DNA from 2 places in the Streptomyces sp. NBC_00388 genome. Region 2 is predicted to be linked to the other one. Evidence: riboswitches for the same ligand, from Rfam matches in the RefSeq annotation. Region 2 holds a riboswitch; the other holds the start of a gene.
The links. A riboswitch is a leader RNA that binds a small molecule or an ion and turns the genes downstream of it on or off. The one in region 2 is predicted to bind S-adenosylmethionine.
Positions count from the first base shown of each region.

Region 1 (8,621 bases), 1.4 Mb from region 2:
GGGCCAGGTCGGCATGCTCAACGGCCATCCGCAGCTGGTGCAGCAGGCGGAGGCGAAGGGCATCAAGGTCGGCATGGTCCCGATGCCCGGCATCAGCGGTCCGACGAAGTCGACCATGGGCGTGGCCGACTGGATCATGGGCTTCAAGCAGAACGGCCACCGCACCCAGATCGGCGCGTTCCTCGACGACGTCTTCAGCGACAAGAACGTGCTGGCCCTCACCCGCCAGTACAACCTGCTGCCCACCACCACCTCGGCCTCCGGCACGCTGGCGGACGACCCGCGGCACAAGTTCCTCAAGACCTTCCTGGACGAGCTGCCCAACTCGCAGCTGCCGCCGGTCGGCAAGACGTCCTGGTCGCTGGTGAGCGACGACATGAAGAAGGGGATCGGCAAGGCCGTGCAGCCGGGCGGCAACCCGGCGAGCGTCCTCAACCAGATCCAGAGCGAGGCCGCTGCCGCGCAGAACGCGGAGTAGCGGGCCGCCCGGTGCTCCCGGGGCCGGGCGGCCCGTACCGGGTGGCCCTCCCGGCCGGCTCCCCAGTACGTTGGCCCGTATGACTGGCGACGACGCGCACGGCCCCGCGCTCCCCGAGCGCGACCGCGCCGTACTCGCGCTGGAACGCAGTTCCTGGCCGGGCGCCGGTGCCAAGGAGCGGGCCATCAGGGAGCAGCTCGGCATCTCACCGGTCCGCTACTACCAGCTCCTCAACGCCCTGCTGGACGACGAGGGGGCGCTGGCCCACGACCCGGTGACGGTGAACCGCCTGCGCCGGGTCCGGGCGGCCCGCCGCGAGCGCCGCTGACCCGATCGCAGCCCGCCCGCGGCCCCGCAACGGCAGGCCGCGGCCTCCGGTGGCCCCGCCCTGCTCCGAAGGGAAGGCGCCGGAGCCCGGCTCCCCGCTAGGGTCGTCCCATGGGCCGCTCACCGAACACCCTGCCGACCCCCGTCACCGCCGCCGGCCGCGAAGGGCTCGCCGCTTTCCTGGCCGGGCCAGGGAAGGCCGTCGTGGCACTGGACTTCGACGGCACGCTCGCCGACATCGTCCCCGACCCGGAGCAGGCCCGCGCCCACCCGGACGCCGTCCCCGCCCTCGTCGCGCTGGCGCCGCGAGTCGCATCCGTCGCCGTCGTGACCGGCCGTCCGGCCGAAGTGGCCGTGCGGTACGGGGGGTTCGAAGGGGTCCCCGGCCTTGAGCGTCTGGTCGTGCTCGGCCACTACGGGGCGGAGCGCTGGGACGCCGCCACCGGCACGGTCGACGCCCCCGCCCCGCACCCCGGCGTCGCGGCCGTCCGCGCCGGGCTTCCCGGGCTGCTGGAGGCGGAAGGCGCGGGCCAGGGCGCCTGGATCGAGGAGAAGGGCGGCAGGGCCGTGGCGGTCCACACCCGCCGCGCCGCCGATCCCGAAGCGACCTTCGAGGCCCTGCGCGCCCCGCTGGCCGCGCTCGCCGCCCGGCACGGCCTGATCGTCGAGCCCGGCCGGATGGTCCTCGAACTGCGTCCGCCGGGCGTCGACAAAGGCGCGGCGCTGACCGCGTACGTACGCGAGACCGGCGCGGGGCCCGTCCTGTACGCCGGGGACGACCTGGGCGATCTGCCCGCCTACGACGCCGTCGAGACGCTCCGCGGCCACGGCGTACCCGGTCTGCTGGTGTGCAGCGGCGGAGAAGAGGTCCCCGCCCTGGCCGCCCGCGCCGACCTGGTGGTGCCGGGGCCGGGCGCGGTGGCCGGCCTCCTGTCGGACCTCGCCCGCGCCGTCACCCCGTAGGCCCCGTCCCGGCGTGAGCCGGGACGGGGCCCTGCGGTCACCCGGCCGGGCCGAGCGCGTCGAGCTGGTCCAGGAACCACTTCTGCGGCGGCAGGGCGGTCGCCGCCGCGGCCAGCCGTTCGGTGCGCCGGGCGCGTTCGTCCTGCGGCATGGTGAGCGCCTCGTGCAGTGCGGCGGCGGTGGCGCTCACGTCGTACGGGTTCACGGTGATCGCGTCGCGCCCGAGCTCCTCGTACGCCCCGGCCTCCCGCGAGAGGACCAGCGCGCACCCGTGGTCGGTCACCACCGGGACCTCCTTGGCGACCAGGTTCATACCGTCGCGGATCGGGTTGACCAGGGCGACGTCCGCGAGCCGGTAGGCGCCGAGCGAGCGGGCGAAGTCGTCCTTCAGATAGAGCACCACCGGGGTCCACTCCGCGGTGGCGTAGCGGGAGTTGATCTCGTCCGCGACCCGCCGGACCTCGTCCATGTAGTCGCGGTAGACCGCGAGGTCCTGCCGCGAGGGGTACGCGAAGGCCATGTGCACCACCCGGCCGCGCCACTCGGGGCGGGTGTCCAGCAGCTCCCGGTAGGCGAGCAGTCCGCGCACGATGTTCTTGGACAGCTCGGTCCTGTCCACCCGGACGATCGTCCTGCGGCGTTCGCCGCCCCCTTCACCGCTCCCGCCACCGATCCGCTCGCGCAGCTCCGCCATCCGCTCGTCCACGTCGGGCTCGTGGGACCGCTTCCGCAGGAAGTCCGCGTCGGCGCCGAGGCCGTGCACCGCGATCGCGGTCTGCCCGGTGCCGCCGACGACCGCCGTGCAGCAGGCGACGAAGGCGTCCGCCCAGCGCTGGGTCAGGAACCCGGCCCGGTCGGCGCCGAGGATGCCGCGCAGCAGCTCCTCGCCGATGTCGTCGGGGAGCAGCCGGAAGTACTCGACGGGCGCCCACGGGGTGTGCGAGAAGTGCGCGATCCGCAGGTCGGGGCGGAGCTCGCGGAGCATCCCTGGCACCAGGGCCAGGTGGTAGTCCTGCACCAGCACGGCTGCGCCCTCGGCGGCCTCGGCGGCCAGCGCCTGTGCGAACGCCTCGTTGTACGTGCGGAACGCGTCCCACTTCCGCCGGAACTCCGCGTCGAAGACCGGTTCGAGCGGGGTCTGGTACAGCATGTGATGGACGAACCACAGCACGGAGTTGGCGATGCCGTTGTACGCGTCGGCGTGCACGCCGGGGTCGATGTCGAGCATCCGCACCCCGTCCGCCGAGACCCCGCGCCGCACGGCGGCCCGGTCGCCGTCGCCGAGGGCGGCACAGACCCAGAGCGAGTGGGCGTCCCCCTCGACGGCGGAGAGCCCCGAGACGAGCCCGCCCCCGCCGCGCTTCGACGTGAGCTCACCGTCGTCGCGGAGGGTGTACGAGACGGGGCCCCGGTTGGAGGCGACGAGGACGCGGGCGGCATGCGGAGAGGCCATGACGCGAACTTAGCCCGTGCCGCAAACGCTCAAACGTGCGGATGCGTGGAGAACCGCGCCGGTCAGTGCGGCGCGGCGGCCTTGTCCTCGCCCGGGGCGCGCTCGTCCTCGGGCACGGAGATCACCCAGTGCGTGGCCTGCCGGGGCCTGAGGTACAGCGCCCAGTACAGGGCGGCTGCGGCGACGATGACCCCGGTGATGATCAGGCTCTTGGCGCTCTGCTGGTAGAGCACCCAGGCCAGCACGACGATCAGCAGGGCGGGAATCGCGGGCCACAGCGGCATGCGCCAGGCCAGCCGGTGCTTGTGCTCCCCGCGCCGCGAGACCAGGGCGCCCAGCGCGACGAAGACGTACATCGCGGCCACGGCGACACCGGTGACGTCGCTCAGCGTGTCCAGATTGACGAAGCACAGGACCGCACCGGGGACACCGACGGCGAGCGTCGCCGCCCAGGGGGAGGCGTAGCGCCGGCCGATGTGGGAGAGAGCGCGGTTGGCCGCGTTCGGCCAGGCCGCGTCGCGCGCCGACGAGTAGACGACGCGGGAGTTCTGGATCACCATCACGATGGCCGCGTTGATGATCGCCAGGGCGATGCAGAGACTGACGAACGTGCCGACGGCGGAGTTGCTCCAGGTCTGCACCATGCCCGCGACATCACCGGTGGCGAGGGTCTTGAGGTCCGGGGCGCCGAGAGTGATCGCGATGACCGGGACCAGTACGACGGCCGCGCCGATGGCGAGCGTCCACAGCACGGTGCGGGAGACGTTGCGGCGCGGGTCGTCCATCTCCTCCGCCAGGTACACGGCGGTGGAGAAGCCCTGGAGGATGAAGAGGGCGGTGGCGAGTCCGGTCACGATGAGACCGGCGGTGACGGCCGAACTGTGGCCGTGCCCCGCGTCCATCACCGGGTGCACGAGCACCGAGGCGGACCGGCTGGTGTGGGTGAAGCCGAGGAAGGCGACGACCGCGCAGGCCACGACTTCCAGGACCAGGAAGATCCCGGTGATCCAGGCGTTGGCGCGCAGGTCGAGCAGGCCCATCGCGGTGGCCAGCAGCATCACGCCGGCCGCCGTGTACTGCGGGTTCAGATGGACGATCGGCGCCAGGTAGTCGGCGGTGCCCAGCGCGATGATGGGCGGCACGATCATGACGACGATCAGCGAGAGGACGAAGACCAGCCACCCGGCGAGCCGGCCCATGAGGGTGCCGACCATGGCGTACTCGCCACCGGAGCTCGGTATGAGTGTGCCCAGCTCGGAGTAGGTGAACGCGACGCCGATGCAGAGCAGCCCCGCGATGGCGATGGTGAGGGCCGTCCCGGTGCCCAGGGTGGCGAACGAGTCCGGCACGATCACGAACAGTGAGGACGCCGGGGTCAGACAGGACAGTGTGAGGAGCGTTCCTCCCACCACACCGATGGACCGGGTCAGGGTGGGAGCCTCGCCTGCCCTCGCGGCGAGGGTGTCGGCATCCGGTTTGCCCGGGGGTGGGGCAACGGTCGTGTCGGGCGTATGGGTCATCCGTTGTCCCATCGGTGCTGACGGCATGAGGCTGGCGGCATGAGGGGGAAGGCACCTTCTGCTGAAGAGTGCCGCACATGCGGGGCGTACCCGTAGGACGTCCGCGCCGCTCCGGTGACCGAATACAACTCCCGACGGGGTGTCCCGTCAAGGGTTCGTTAAAGCGTCAGCGCAACGAAATCCGTTGACCCTTTCGGACATGGAAGTGCTCTTCTACGCTTCGATCGCGGAGTTCACACGGATTTCGCGGCCCGATGGCTGGTTCGGATTCTCGTGTCCAGCATGGCCAAAACCTTTCCATGGACACCGGTGGGACAGGGAATGCCGAGGGGTCAGGCCGCCCGGTGCTCCGCGTACTCCCCGACGGACCGCATCGGGGGCCGTTCCTCGGTGTCCACCGTGTACGTCCGCGGTACGAACCCCTCCGCCCCCCGCTCGAACTGCGTGAGCGACGGCCGCACCAGCTGCCCCCGCGACAGCCGCAGCTGCGCGGTGCGGTAGATCGCCGCCGCCATCCGCCCCAGCGCGAGCCCGTCCTGGTGGCGGTGTTTGCGCGATCCGACATCGACCTGGGCCAGCGCGTCGAGGCCCACCGTGTGGAGCGCGTCGACCAGCAGGCCCAGCTCCACTCCGTAACCGACCGGGAAGGGCAGCTGTTCGAGCAGGGAGCGCCGCACCGCGTACTCGCCGCCCAGGGGCTGGACGAACCCGGCCAGCTGCGGCCAGTGCAGATTGAGCAGCGGCCGGGCCACCAGCTCGGTCACCCGCCCGCCCTGGCCCGCCGCCTCACCGAGCGGCCGGTCGTACATGGCCTTCACGAACTGCACATCGGGCTCGGTCAGCAGCGGCCCGACGATCCCCGAGACGAAGTCCGCCGAGAACTCCCGCAGGTCCGCGTCCACGAAGCAGACGATGTCGCCGCCGGTCACCAGCAGCGAGCGCCACAGCACCTCGCCCTTGCCCGGCACGGCCGGGATCCGCGGCAGGATGTCGTCCCGGTGCACCACCCGCGCCCCGGCCGCCGCTGCGGCCTCGGCGGTACGGTCGGTGGAGCCGGAGTCGATGACCACCAGCTCGTCGACGAGCGGCACCGGCAGGGTGTCCATCAGCTCCCGGCGGATGGTCGCGACGATCGCCCCGACCGTCGCCTCCTCATTGAGCGCGGGCAGGACGACACTCACCTTGGCGCCGCGTTTGGCGGCGGTCAGCCGGTCCAGCGGACGATCGGCTGCCGACCAGGAACGCCTGGTCAGCCAGCGGTCCACCTCTTCCAGCACGGCGCGTCTCCTTGACTGTGAGCCATCTCGCGGTTCGGACGACTATCTCAACCGTCCCAGCCTTCGGTTACAGTCTTGAACAACGCAAATGACCACTGCATGCCGGGGGTCGGACGCGCGGACAAAAACGCCGGGCCCGGAGGCCCGCGTCATAAGCGCTCATCCAGAGGGACTGAGGGAACGGCCCGTAGAAGTCCCGGCAACCCTCCCGCCGACCGCGAGGTCATGGTGGGGAAGGTGCCAATTCCGTCTTGCGGCGAAGTACGCCGCGAGGAAGATGAGGAGAGGACCTCGCCACCATGGCTGTGCAGACCGCCACCACCACCGAGACCGTCGATCTCGGCCCCGCCGCCGCCCTCTCGTGCCGCGAGTGCGGAGAGCGTTTCCCGCTCGGTCCGCTCTTTGCCTGCGCGTCCTGTTTCGGGCCGCTCGAAGTGGCATACGACCTGCCGAGCGGCTCCCCCGACGAGCTCAAGAAGCGCATCGAGGCCGGCCCGGACAACATCTGGCGCTACGCCCCGCTGCTGCCCGTCCCCGCCGACGTGGCCGACCACCCCAATCTGAACCCGGGCTTCACCAAGCTCGTCAAGGCCGACAACCTCGCCCGTGAGCTGGGCATCACCGGCGGCCTGCACGTCAAGGACGACTCCGGCAATCCGACGCACTCCTTCAAGGACCGTGTCGTCGCCATCGCCGTCGAGGCGGCCCGTGCCTTCGGCTTCACCACGCTCTCCTGCTCCTCCACGGGCAACCTGGCCGGTGCCGTCGGCGCCGCCGCCGCCCGCGCCGGCTTCCGCTCCTGCGTCTTCATCCCGCACGACCTGGAACAGGGCAAGGTCGTGATGGCCGCGGTCTACGGCGGCGAGCTGGTCGGCATCGAAGGCAACTACGACGACGTCAACCGCTTCTGCTCCGAGCTCATCGGCGACCCGATCGGGGAGGGCTGGGGCTTCGTCAACGTCAACCTCCGCCCGTACTACGGCGAGGGTTCCAAGACCCTGGCGTACGAGATCTGCGAGCAGCTCGGCTGGCAGCTGCCCGACCAGATCGTCATCCCGATCGCCTCGGGCTCCCAGCTCACGAAGATCGACAAGGGGCTCCAGGAGCTGATCAGGCTCGGCCTGGTCGAGGACAAGCCGTACAAGATCTTCGGTGCGCAGGCCGAGGGCTGCTCGCCGGTGTCCACCGCGTTCAAGGCCGGGCACGACGTCGTACGGCCGCAGAAGCCGGACACGATCGCCAAGTCGCTGGCCATCGGCAACCCGGCGGACGGCCCGTACGTGCTGGACATCGCCCGGCGTACCGGCGGCGCGGTCGAGGACGTCAACGACGCGCAGATCGTCGACGCGATCAAGCTGCTGGCCCGCACCGAGGGCATCTTCGCGGAGACCGCGGGCGGCGTGACCGTCGGCGTGACGAAGAAGCTCATCGAGGCCGGTCTGCTCGACCCCTCCCTCACCACCGTCGTGCTGAACACGGGCGACGGCCTCAAGACCCTGGACGCGGTCGCCCCGACGTCCGGCCCGACCGCGACGATCCGTCCGACCCTGGACGCGTTCCGCGAGGCCGGACTGGCCGCGGGCGCCTGACGGAGCCCCGTCCCGCTGTACGGCCCGCCCGGCCCGTCCGCCGGGCGGGCCGGGCACCCGTCATCCCCGTAACCGTCCGCCCCCGTCCCGCCCCGGACTCCTGGAAGGCAATCCGCATGAGCGTCAAGGTCCGCATCCCCACCATCCTCCGCACCTACACCGGCGGCCAGGCCGAGGTCGCCGCCGACGGCGGCACCCTCTCCGAGGTCATCGCCGATCTGGAGAAGAACCACACGGGCATCGCCGCCCGCGTCCTGGACGACCAGGGCAAGCTGCGCCGCTTCGTGAACGTGTACGTGAACGACGACGACGTGCGCTTCGAGCAGGGCCTGGAGACCGCCACGCCCGACGGCGCCGGTGTCTCCATCATCCCGGCCGTCGCCGGCGGCTGAGCGAGCCCGGCGGGGCCGCTGCGCCCGCGCCCGGCATCCGAGCCACCTGCTGTACCCCTTGCCCCCTCCGCGCACGAAGCGGAGGGGGCAATTCAACATGATTGAACACGGTAGAGTTGGGGCAGCCCCCTTGATCGCCTGTGCCCCGAGCATATGAGGCCGCGACAATGTGTGGGCAATGTGTCCGGCCCCTTTGCGGCGTAAGTGCCCTTTGCCCGGCCCGACTTGCCCAAGGATCCCTGGAAAACCGCCCAATCGTGTCTTCGATGACGCTCAGATTTCTCGTCCGATTGACCTGTTGCAGAGGGCAGTTGGGCAGATACATTCAGCCGCGGTCGACGCGTTCCGGCGCAAGGTCTGACCCGGATCCCGCGAAGTGCGGGCTCTGTGCAAGGGCCAGTAATAGGGGAGTTAGGCATGGCTCAGGGCACCGTCAAGTGGTTCAACGCGGAGAAGGGGTACGGCTTCATCGCGGTCGACGGTGGTGCGGATGTTTTCGTCCACTACAGCGCGATCCAGATGGACGGTTACCGCACCCTTGAAGAAGGTCAGCGAGTCGAGTTCGAGATCTCGCAGGGCCAGAAGGGTCCACAGGCGGACATGGTCAAACTCGCCGTCTGAT
Region 1 covers NZ_CP107948.1:3,438,954-3,447,574, reverse strand. The annotation lists gene OG917_RS15540 (ABC transporter substrate-binding protein) at 1-478, shown strand, start outside; gene OG917_RS15535 (DUF3263 domain-containing protein) at 558-806, shown strand; gene otsB (trehalose-phosphatase) at 917-1,768, shown strand; gene OG917_RS15525 (alpha,alpha-trehalose-phosphate synthase (UDP-forming)) at 1,806-3,221, opposite strand; gene OG917_RS15520 (APC family permease) at 3,284-4,741, opposite strand; gene OG917_RS15515 (glucosyl-3-phosphoglycerate synthase) at 5,074-6,018, opposite strand; SAM riboswitch class I at 6,175-6,302, shown strand; gene thrC (threonine synthase) at 6,318-7,607, shown strand; gene OG917_RS15505 (MoaD/ThiS family protein) at 7,724-7,999, shown strand; gene OG917_RS15500 (cold-shock protein) at 8,417-8,620, shown strand.
Region 1: another riboswitch for S-adenosylmethionine. It lies ahead of thrC (threonine synthase); the one in region 2 lies ahead of OG917_RS09145 (aminotransferase class V-fold PLP-dependent enzyme).

Region 2 (8,621 bases):
GATCCCCGGGGTGGAGGCCACGGACACCCATGTGGCGTTCCGTACCTACTCCCAGCACGACCTGGAAGCGGCCTTCGCCATCGGCCTGGACGCGTAGACGGCCGCCCGGCCGCGCACGGGGCCCGGGGGCCCCGCCGCGCCGGACGGCCGTGGACGGCGGCCCCGCGGTGAGCGGTGCGGTCAGACAGCCGGCACGCAGCGGCCGTCCTCGGTGCGGTAGTTCCAGCGGGCGCCGTCCTGCACCAGTTCCTTCACCGCGCCCACGAAACGGTCCACGTGCTCGTCGGGTGTACCGGCGCCGAAGCTCACCCGGACGGCATTGAGCGAACGCTCGCCCGGCTCGCCCTCCGGAGCCCCGCACTCACCCTGGTCCTGCGGGTCGCTGCCGAGCAGGGTCCGTACGAGCGGGTGGGCGCAGAAGAGACCGTCGCGCACCCCGATGCCGTACTCGGCGGAGAGCGCAGCGGCGAAGTGCGAGCTGTTCCAGCCCTCCACCACGAACGAGATCACGCCGACCCGCGGGGCGCGGTCACCGAAGAGCGAGAGGACCTTGACCTCCGCCACCTCGGCGAGCCCGTCGAGGACCTTGGTGACCAGGGTCTGCTCGCGCTCGACCAGGGAGTCGAAGCCCGCATCGGTGAGCGCCCGGCAGGCGGAGGCGATGGAGTGGACGCCGATGACGTTCGGCGATCCGGCCTCGTGGCGGGCGGCGGTGGTGTGCCACTCGACGTCCACGCCGCCATCGGCGCGCCGTGCCACCGTGCGGGAGGCGCCGCCGCCCGCGAGGTACGGCTCGGCGTCGCGCAGCCAGTCGGAGCGGCCGGCGAGCACCCCGGAGCCGAACGGGGCGTACAGCTTGTGACCGGAGAAGGCGACCCAGTCGACGTCCAGCTCCGCGATGTCCACCGGGTGGTGCGGGGCGAGCTGCGCCGCGTCCAGCACGATGCGCGCGCCGTGGGCGTGGGCGGCGGCTGCCAGCTCCCTGACCGGCCACAGCTCCCCGGTGACGTTCGAGGCGCCGGTGACGCAGACCAGGGCGGGCGCCTGCTTCGACGCGCGGGCCGCCAGGGCGCGCTCCAGCGTCTCGACGGCCTCCTGCGGGGTGTGCGGGGCGTTCAGGTAGGTCACCGCGGAGTCGCGCCAGGGCAGCAGCGAGGCGTGGTGCTCGGTCTCGAAGACGAAGACCTCGCAGCCGGCCGGGATCACGGCGGCCAGCAGATTGAGCGAGTCCGTGGTCGAGCGGGTGAAGACCACCTGATCGCCGGCGCGGCAGCCGAGGAACTCCGCGACGGTCGTCCGGCTGTTCTCGAAGAGGTCCGTGGAGAGCTGCGAGAGGTACCCGGCGCCCCGGTGCACGCTGCCGTAGTAGGGGGCGTAGGCCGCCACGTCGTCCCAGACCCGCTGGAGGGCCGGTGCGCTGGCCGCGTAGTCGAGGGCCGCGTAGGTGACCTCGCCGCCGGTCACGAGCGGGACGAGGACGTCCCGCCCCAGCACGGGGAGGTTACCGGAGGAATCCTGACAAACCGACTGGTTGACGGCAGCGCTGGGGACAGACATGACGAACTCCCGGAAAAGGGCAGGCGAATGCACTGCGTATGCACACAGCAGTGCGGAGAAAGGTGCGGAGAAGGGGGCTAGTGCCCTATCGCATTCGCTGAACCACGGAAGAACTCCCTCGACGACCAGGATCCCTGTCGAGGGATCCGCGCTTGCCGAGGACTTCACTGCCCACGGCCTGGTCTTCACCCAGGGCACCCCGCCACGGACGGAGGGTTGCCGGACAGCGGGCTGGGGCCGTAGTCGCTGTCACTCATGACCTGAAGAGAATCCTGCCATACGTATCCGGACGCGCCAAGACGCAGTCCACAGCATGAGACCGGTCACCGGCCCGGAAGCTGCGGGACTGCGTCCCGGTGTGTGCGCGTACGGGGAGGTCAGGCGTTGCTGGCCGCGACCCAGCGCTCCAGCGCCCGGCCCGCCGCTCCGGAGTCGATGGACTCGGCCGCCCGGGCGATGCCCGCGGCGATCCGCTCGTCGAGAGTGCCGGGGCCCGGGTCCAGCGCGACCAGCGCCGCCGCCGAGTTGAGCAGGACGGCGTCCCGTACGGGACCGGCCTCACCCGCCAGCAGCCTGCGGGCCACATCCGCGTTGTACGAGGCGTCGCCGCCGCGCAGCGCCTCCACAGGGACCAGCCCGATGCCCACGTCACGCGGGTCGAAGGGCTCCTCGCGCACTCCGCCGTCCGCCACCGTCCAGACCCTGGACGTGGCCGTGGTGGTCAGCTCGTCGAGCCCGTCGTCACCGCGGAACACCAGGGCCGACGAGCCGCGTTCGGCCAGCACACCCGCGATGATGGGCGCCACCCGCGCGTCGGAGACACCGGTCGCCTGCGCGCGGACCTTCGCCGGGTTGGTGAGCGGGCCCAGGAAATTGAAGGTGGTGCGGATACCCAGCTCCCTGCGGGCCGCTGCCACGTACCGCAGGGCGGGGTGGAACTTCACCGCGAAGCAGTACGTGATGCCCGCCTCGGCCGCGACCTCGACGACCCGCTCCGGGGTCAGCTGCAGATTGACGCCCAGCTTCTCCAGGACGTCGGAGGCGCCGCTCTGGGACGACGCGGCGCGGTTGCCGTGCTTGACGACCCTGGCGCCGGTGCCCGCCACGACGATCGAGGACATGGTCGAGATGTTCACGGTGTTGGCACCGTCGCCGCCGGTGCCGACGATGTCGACGCTCGGCCCCGGTACGTCGATCAGCCTGGCGTGCGCGTACATCGCCCGCACCAGACCGCTGATCTCGGCGACCGTCTCGCCCTTGGCGCGCAGGGCGACGGCGAACCCGGCGATCTGCGCATCGGACGCCTCACCACTCATGATGCGGTCCATCGCCCAGGCGGTGGCGTCCGCGCTCTGGTCGACACCGCGGAGCAGGGAGTCGAGTACGCCCGGCCAGGAATGGGCCGCCACGCTGTCGCCGCCGACCGGGGTCACAACGCTCATGGTCCACTCCTGGGGTCCACCGTCGAATAGGGGTGCGGCCAGCTTATCCAGGTCCGGGGAGCGCGAAGAGCCCCGTCCAGCGAATGGACGGGGCTCCTGCTGTGGCGACTTTTCAGTCGGTCAGGTGATCAGTGGTGACCGTGGCCGCTGGTGATCTCCTTGTACTCGTCGGCAGAGGGCTTCTCGATCTGGCTGTGCTCGCCGTAGTAGCCCTTGCTCAGCTTGGCTCGCACCTTGGTCAGACGCGACACCTTGCGCGCGACACCGTTCTCGTCGACCTCGGGGCCGATCTCGAGCGGCTTGTACTGCTCGTGCGCGGTGAGGGTGTGCAGCTGTTCGGCGTTGAGCGGCTCGTGGACCTCGATGAACTCACCGTGCGGGAGGCGCTTGATGATGCCGGACTCACGTCCGTGCAGCACCTTCTCCCGGTCGCGGCGCTGCAGGCCGAGGCACCAGCGCTTGGTGATGATGAACGCGATGACCGGTCCGACGAACATCCCGATCCGGACGAACCAGGTGATCGCGTTGATCGACAGGTCGAAGTGCGTGGCCCAGAGGTCGTTGCCGCCGCCGACGAGCAGGATCAGGTAGAGCGTGATCCAGGCGACGCCGAGCCCCGTACGCGTCGGAGCGTTGCGCGGGCGGTCCAGGATGTGGTGCTCACGCTTGTCCCCGGTGATCCAGGACTCGATGAACGGGTAGACACCGATACCGACGAGGACCAGCGGGAAGACCACGATCGGGATGAACACGCCCAGGACGAGCGTGTGACCCCAGGCGTTGATCTCCCAGCCCGGCATGATGCGGACGAGGCCCTCGGAGAAGCCCATGTACCAGTCGGGCTGGGCGCCGGTCGACACCTGGTCCGGGCGGTAGGGGCCGATCTCCCAGATCGGGTTGATCGAGGCGATCGCCGCCATGGCCGCGATGACACCGAAGACCAGGAAGAAGAAGCCTCCGGCCTTGGCCATGTAGACCGGCAGCAGGGGCATGCCGACGACGTTCTTGTTGGACTTGCCGGGACCCGCGAACTGCGTGTGCTTGTGGTAGAAGACCAGGATCAGGTGGCCGACCAGCAGGCCGAGCATGATGCCCGGCAGCAGCAGTACGTGGACCGAGTAGAACCGGGAGACGAAGTCCCCGCCGGGGAACTCGCCGCCGTACAGGAACATCGACAGGTACGAGCCGACGATCGGGATGGAGAGCATGACGCCCTCCATGAACCGCACACCCGTACCGGACAGCAGGTCGTCCGGGAGGGAGTAGCCGGTGAAGCCGGTGAACATCCCGAGCACCAGAAGCAGGAAGCCGAAGAGCCAGTTGATCTCGCGCGGCTTGCGGAAGGCGCCCGTGAAGAACACGCGCATCATGTGCACCAGCATGCCGGCCAGGAAGACCAGCGCCGCCCAGTGGTGGATCTGCCGGATCAGCAGGCCGCCGCGGACCTCCAGGCTGATGTTCACCGTCGAGGCGTACGCCTCGGACATGTGGATGCCCTGGAGCGGCACGTACGGGCCGTTGTAGACGACCTCGTTCATGCTCGGGTGGAAGAACAGCGTCAGATAGACACCCGTGAGGATGATGATGATGAAGCTGTAGAGGCAGATCTCACCGAGCATGAAGGACCAGTGGTCCGGGAAGATCTTGCGCATGTTGGTCTTGGCCAGGCCGTAGATGCCCAGCCGGCCATCGGCCCAGTCGGCCACCCGCTCGCCGGCGGGCGCCTTGCGCTGTGTATCCGTCACGGTGCTCATCCGCGCTCCCAGAAGGCAGGACCGACGGGCTCTGCGAAGTCGCCGAGCGCTTCGAGATTACCCTCGCCGTTCACACCGATCCGCAGCTGCGGAAGCGGGTGGCCGGCCGGGCCGAAGATGACGCGGGCGCCGTCGGACAGGTCGAAGGTGGACTGGTGGCACGGGCAGAGCACGTGGTGCGTCTGCTGCTCGTACAGGCTGATCGGGCAGCCGACGTGGGTGCAGATCTTCGAGAAAGCGACGATGCCGTCGTGGGCCCACTCGCGTTCCTTCTTGTCCTTGATGTTGTCCGGCTGGATGCGGACGATCATCAGGGCGGCCTTCGCGATCTGCGTCTGGAAGTCCTCGTCGGACTCCTCCAGGCCCTGCGGCATCGCGAACGTCAGCGAACCTACGGCCACGTCCTCGGGACGCAGCGGCTGGTTGGTGTTCATGTTGATGAGCACCTTGCCGCGCGCCCACAGGGTCTTGCGGAGCTTCTTCTCCGGCAGCGGGCCCAGGTCGCGCAGCAGCATCACACCGGCGAGCGGCACCATGGCCATGGCGCCGAACAGGGTGGTGCGGATGAGCTTGCGCCGGCCGAAGCCGGACTCGGCGGCACCTGCCGCGAAGTCGGCCATGACCTGCGCCTTGACCTCGGCCGGGGCCTCGATCGGGTGACGGTCGGCCGGCATCTCGACGTCCGACATCAGCGTGCGGGCCCAGTGGACCGCGCCGGCGCCGATCGTGAAGAGCGCCACGCCCAGGGTCAGACCCAGAGAGAAGTTGAGCGCGCTCACGTGCCCGAACGGGAAGATGAAGACGAGCTTGTCGACCGGGAAGATCACGTAGGACGCGATGAACCCGATCGTCGCCAGCATCGAGAGCGTGAACAGGAAGGCGACCACGCGCTCGGAACGCTTGGCGGCCCGCTCGTCGATGTCCTGGATGCGCGGCTTGTGGGCCGGCAGACCCGGGTCCGCGAACGGGTCGTCCACGGTGTCCACCGCGCCGTGCGCGGTGCCCTGCTCACTCGGCAGGTTCTCTTCGGAATTCTCTTGGCTACTCATGACTTCTTGGCCTTAGCGGTGTGGGCCGCGACCCAGATGGCAACTGCGATCAGCGCACCGAGTCCGAAGATCCAGCCGAAGAGACCTTCGCTGACCGGACCGAGGCCGCCCAGCTTCAGGCCGCCCTCACTGGCGGAGTTGTCGCCGTTGACGGTCTTGATGTACGCGATGATGTTCTGCTTCTGCTTCTCCGGCATCGTCGTGTCGGGGAAGTTCGGCATGGACTGCGGGCCGGTCTGCATGGCCTCGTAGATGTGCTTGGGGTCCACGCCTTCGAGGCTCGGGGCGTACTTGCCGTGCGTCAGGGCACCGCCCTCGCCCGTGAAGTTGTGGCACTGGGCACAGTTGGTGCGGAACAGGTCGCCACCGGCTGCGATGTCGGCACCCTGGTCGCTGTACTGCTTCGAGGTCGGCGCGATGGGTCCGGCGCCGAGGGAGGCCACGTACGCGGCGAGCTGGTCGATCTCGCCCTGCGAGTAGATGACCTTCTTCTTCGGCACCTGGGCGCCGGGCTGCTGGGCAGGCATACGGCCGGTGCCGACCTGGAAGTCCACGGCGGCAGAGCCGACGCCGACCAGGCTGGGACCGTCGGATGTGCCCTGGCCGCCCATTCCGTGGCAGCTTGCGCAGCCCACGGAGAACAGCTTCTTGCCCTCACTGATGGCGAGGGACTGGGAGGTGTCGTCGGCCTGCGCCTTGCCCGCGGGAGCGAACGCGGCGTACAGCCCCCCGGTGGCCGCCAGCGCGAGGAGTAGGACGACGACCGCCGCCAACGGGTGGCGTCGTCGTGCGGAGAGCTTTTTCACGGATTACCCCGGTGTCAGGATCTTCTGCGTCGGTCTGGATGAGTGGGGCGTCGGGCCCGATTACTTGATCAGGTAGATCGTCGCGAAGAGGCCGATCCACACGACATCGACGAAGTGCCAGTAATAGGACACGACGATGGCTGCGGTCGCCTGCTGGTGCGTGAATCTCTTGGCCGCGTATGTCCTGCCGAGAACGAACAGGAAGGCGATCAGGCCGCCTGTCACATGCAAGCCGTGGAAGCCTGTGGTCAGGTAGAACACCGAGCCGTACGGGTCGGAGGAGAGCGAGAGGCCGTCCTCCTTCACCAGGCTGGTGTACTCGAAGATCTGGCCTCCGATGAAGATCGCACCCATCACGAACGTGATCGAGAACCACGAGCGCAACTTCTTCACATCGCCGCGCTCGGCGGCAAAGACGCCGAGCTGGCATGTGAGGGAGGAGAGCACAAGGATCGTGGTGTTCGTCGCCGAGAAAGGAACGTTCAGCGAGGACGCCATATCCTTCCAGTGCTCGGGACCCGTCACCGATCGCAGGGTGAAGTACATCGCGAAGAGGGCCGCGAAGAACATCAGCTCGGAACTCAACCAGATGATGGTTCCGACGCTGGTGAGGTTCGGCCGATTGACCGACGGGTGCGCGTGCCCGGTTTCTACTGTCGTTGCTGTCGCCACGACCGACATTATGTCGGTCGCTTATCCCGCCCTCACCCTGGGGGGTGCCGTTCGGTGTGTCAGGCGCTCGTGTCCAGCCCGAACAGCCCATCGCGAGGCAGGCCGTAACGGTGTTGACGGGGTGTCGGACGGAGTAGCATCCGCGCCAAGGTCCAACCCCAACGGGCCCCGCGGGCCCCGCAGATCCCGCAGATCCCGAAGACACAGCCGTCACGGAGGAACAATGCAGCCGAGCGCCACGGTCCTGGTCTACAGCGACGACGCGAATACCCGGGAACAGGTACGGCTCGCGGCGGGTCGCAGGCCGGCCGCGGACGTGCCGCCGGTGCAGTACCTGGAGTGCGCGACGCTCGATGCGGTGCTCGGCGCCCTGGACAGGGGCGGGATCGACGCCTGCGTCCTGGACGGCGAGTCCGTCCCGGCGGGCGGTATGGGCGTCTGCCGGCAGATCAAGGACGAGGTCTTCCACTGCCCGCCCGTGCTGCTGCTGATGGGGCGGCCGCAGGACGCCTGGCTGGCCACCTGGAGCCGCGCGGACGCCGCGGTGACCCTTCCGGTGGAACCGGTGGAGTTCGCGGGCGCACTGGCCGCCCTGGTGCGCGGCCGGCTCGCGGCGGGCACCGTCTCCGCGGGGACCTGACCCGGGTCCGCAGACCCTCCCCCACGGAGGAACGGTGCCGGCTGCGGGTCAGAGCGCGGCGGGCCTCAGCCGGGCCGTCTGCTCGGGTGCTGCGGTGCTCTGCTTTCCGTTCGTCAGCGCGCTGCCCTTGGCCCACTTGGCCCAGGACAGGTTCCAGTCGCCGTAGCCGTTGTCGAACGGCGTCATCGTGTCGCCGTCGCTGCCGACGACCTTGACTATGTCGCCCTGGCGCACGTGGTTGAAGAACCACGCGGCGTTGCCGGTGCTCATCCCGGTGCAGCCGTGGCTGGTGTTGGCGGACCCCTGCGATCCTTCGGACCAGGGCGCCGCGTGCACGTACTCACCGCTGAGTGTGACCTGCGTCGCGTAGTAGACCGGCAGGTCGTACGAGTCGGAGCTGCCGGCGGCTATCCCGATGCTGGAACTGGTCATACGGACGAAGTAGGTCTTGCCCAGCACGACCTTGACGCCGTTACGGGTGGAGAAGCCCGGCTTGCCGGTGGTCACCGGGATGGTGTTGATCACGTGACCGTCGCGCTTGACGGTCATCTGGTGCGCCGAGGCGTCGGTTATCGCCTCCAGGCGGTCGCCGGTCCTCAGCTTGAGCGGCTTGGCGGCGCCGCCGTACAGCTTGTCGCTCACCTTTATGCCGTTGAGGTTGCTGTGCACGCTGATCGTGGCGTGCGCGGGCCAGTACTCCT
Region 2 covers NZ_CP107948.1:1,997,100-2,005,720, forward strand. The annotation lists gene OG917_RS09140 (Lrp/AsnC ligand binding domain-containing protein) at 1-97, shown strand, start outside; gene OG917_RS09145 (aminotransferase class V-fold PLP-dependent enzyme) at 181-1,557, opposite strand; SAM riboswitch class IV at 1,701-1,818, opposite strand; gene trpD (anthranilate phosphoribosyltransferase) at 1,935-2,999, opposite strand; gene qcrB (cytochrome bc1 complex cytochrome b subunit) at 3,128-4,753, opposite strand; gene qcrA (cytochrome bc1 complex Rieske iron-sulfur subunit) at 4,750-5,802, opposite strand; gene qcrC (cytochrome bc1 complex diheme cytochrome c subunit) at 5,799-6,608, opposite strand; gene ctaE (aa3-type cytochrome oxidase subunit III) at 6,669-7,289, opposite strand; gene OG917_RS09175 (hypothetical protein) at 7,504-7,920, shown strand; gene OG917_RS09180 (L,D-transpeptidase) at 7,969-8,621, opposite strand, start outside.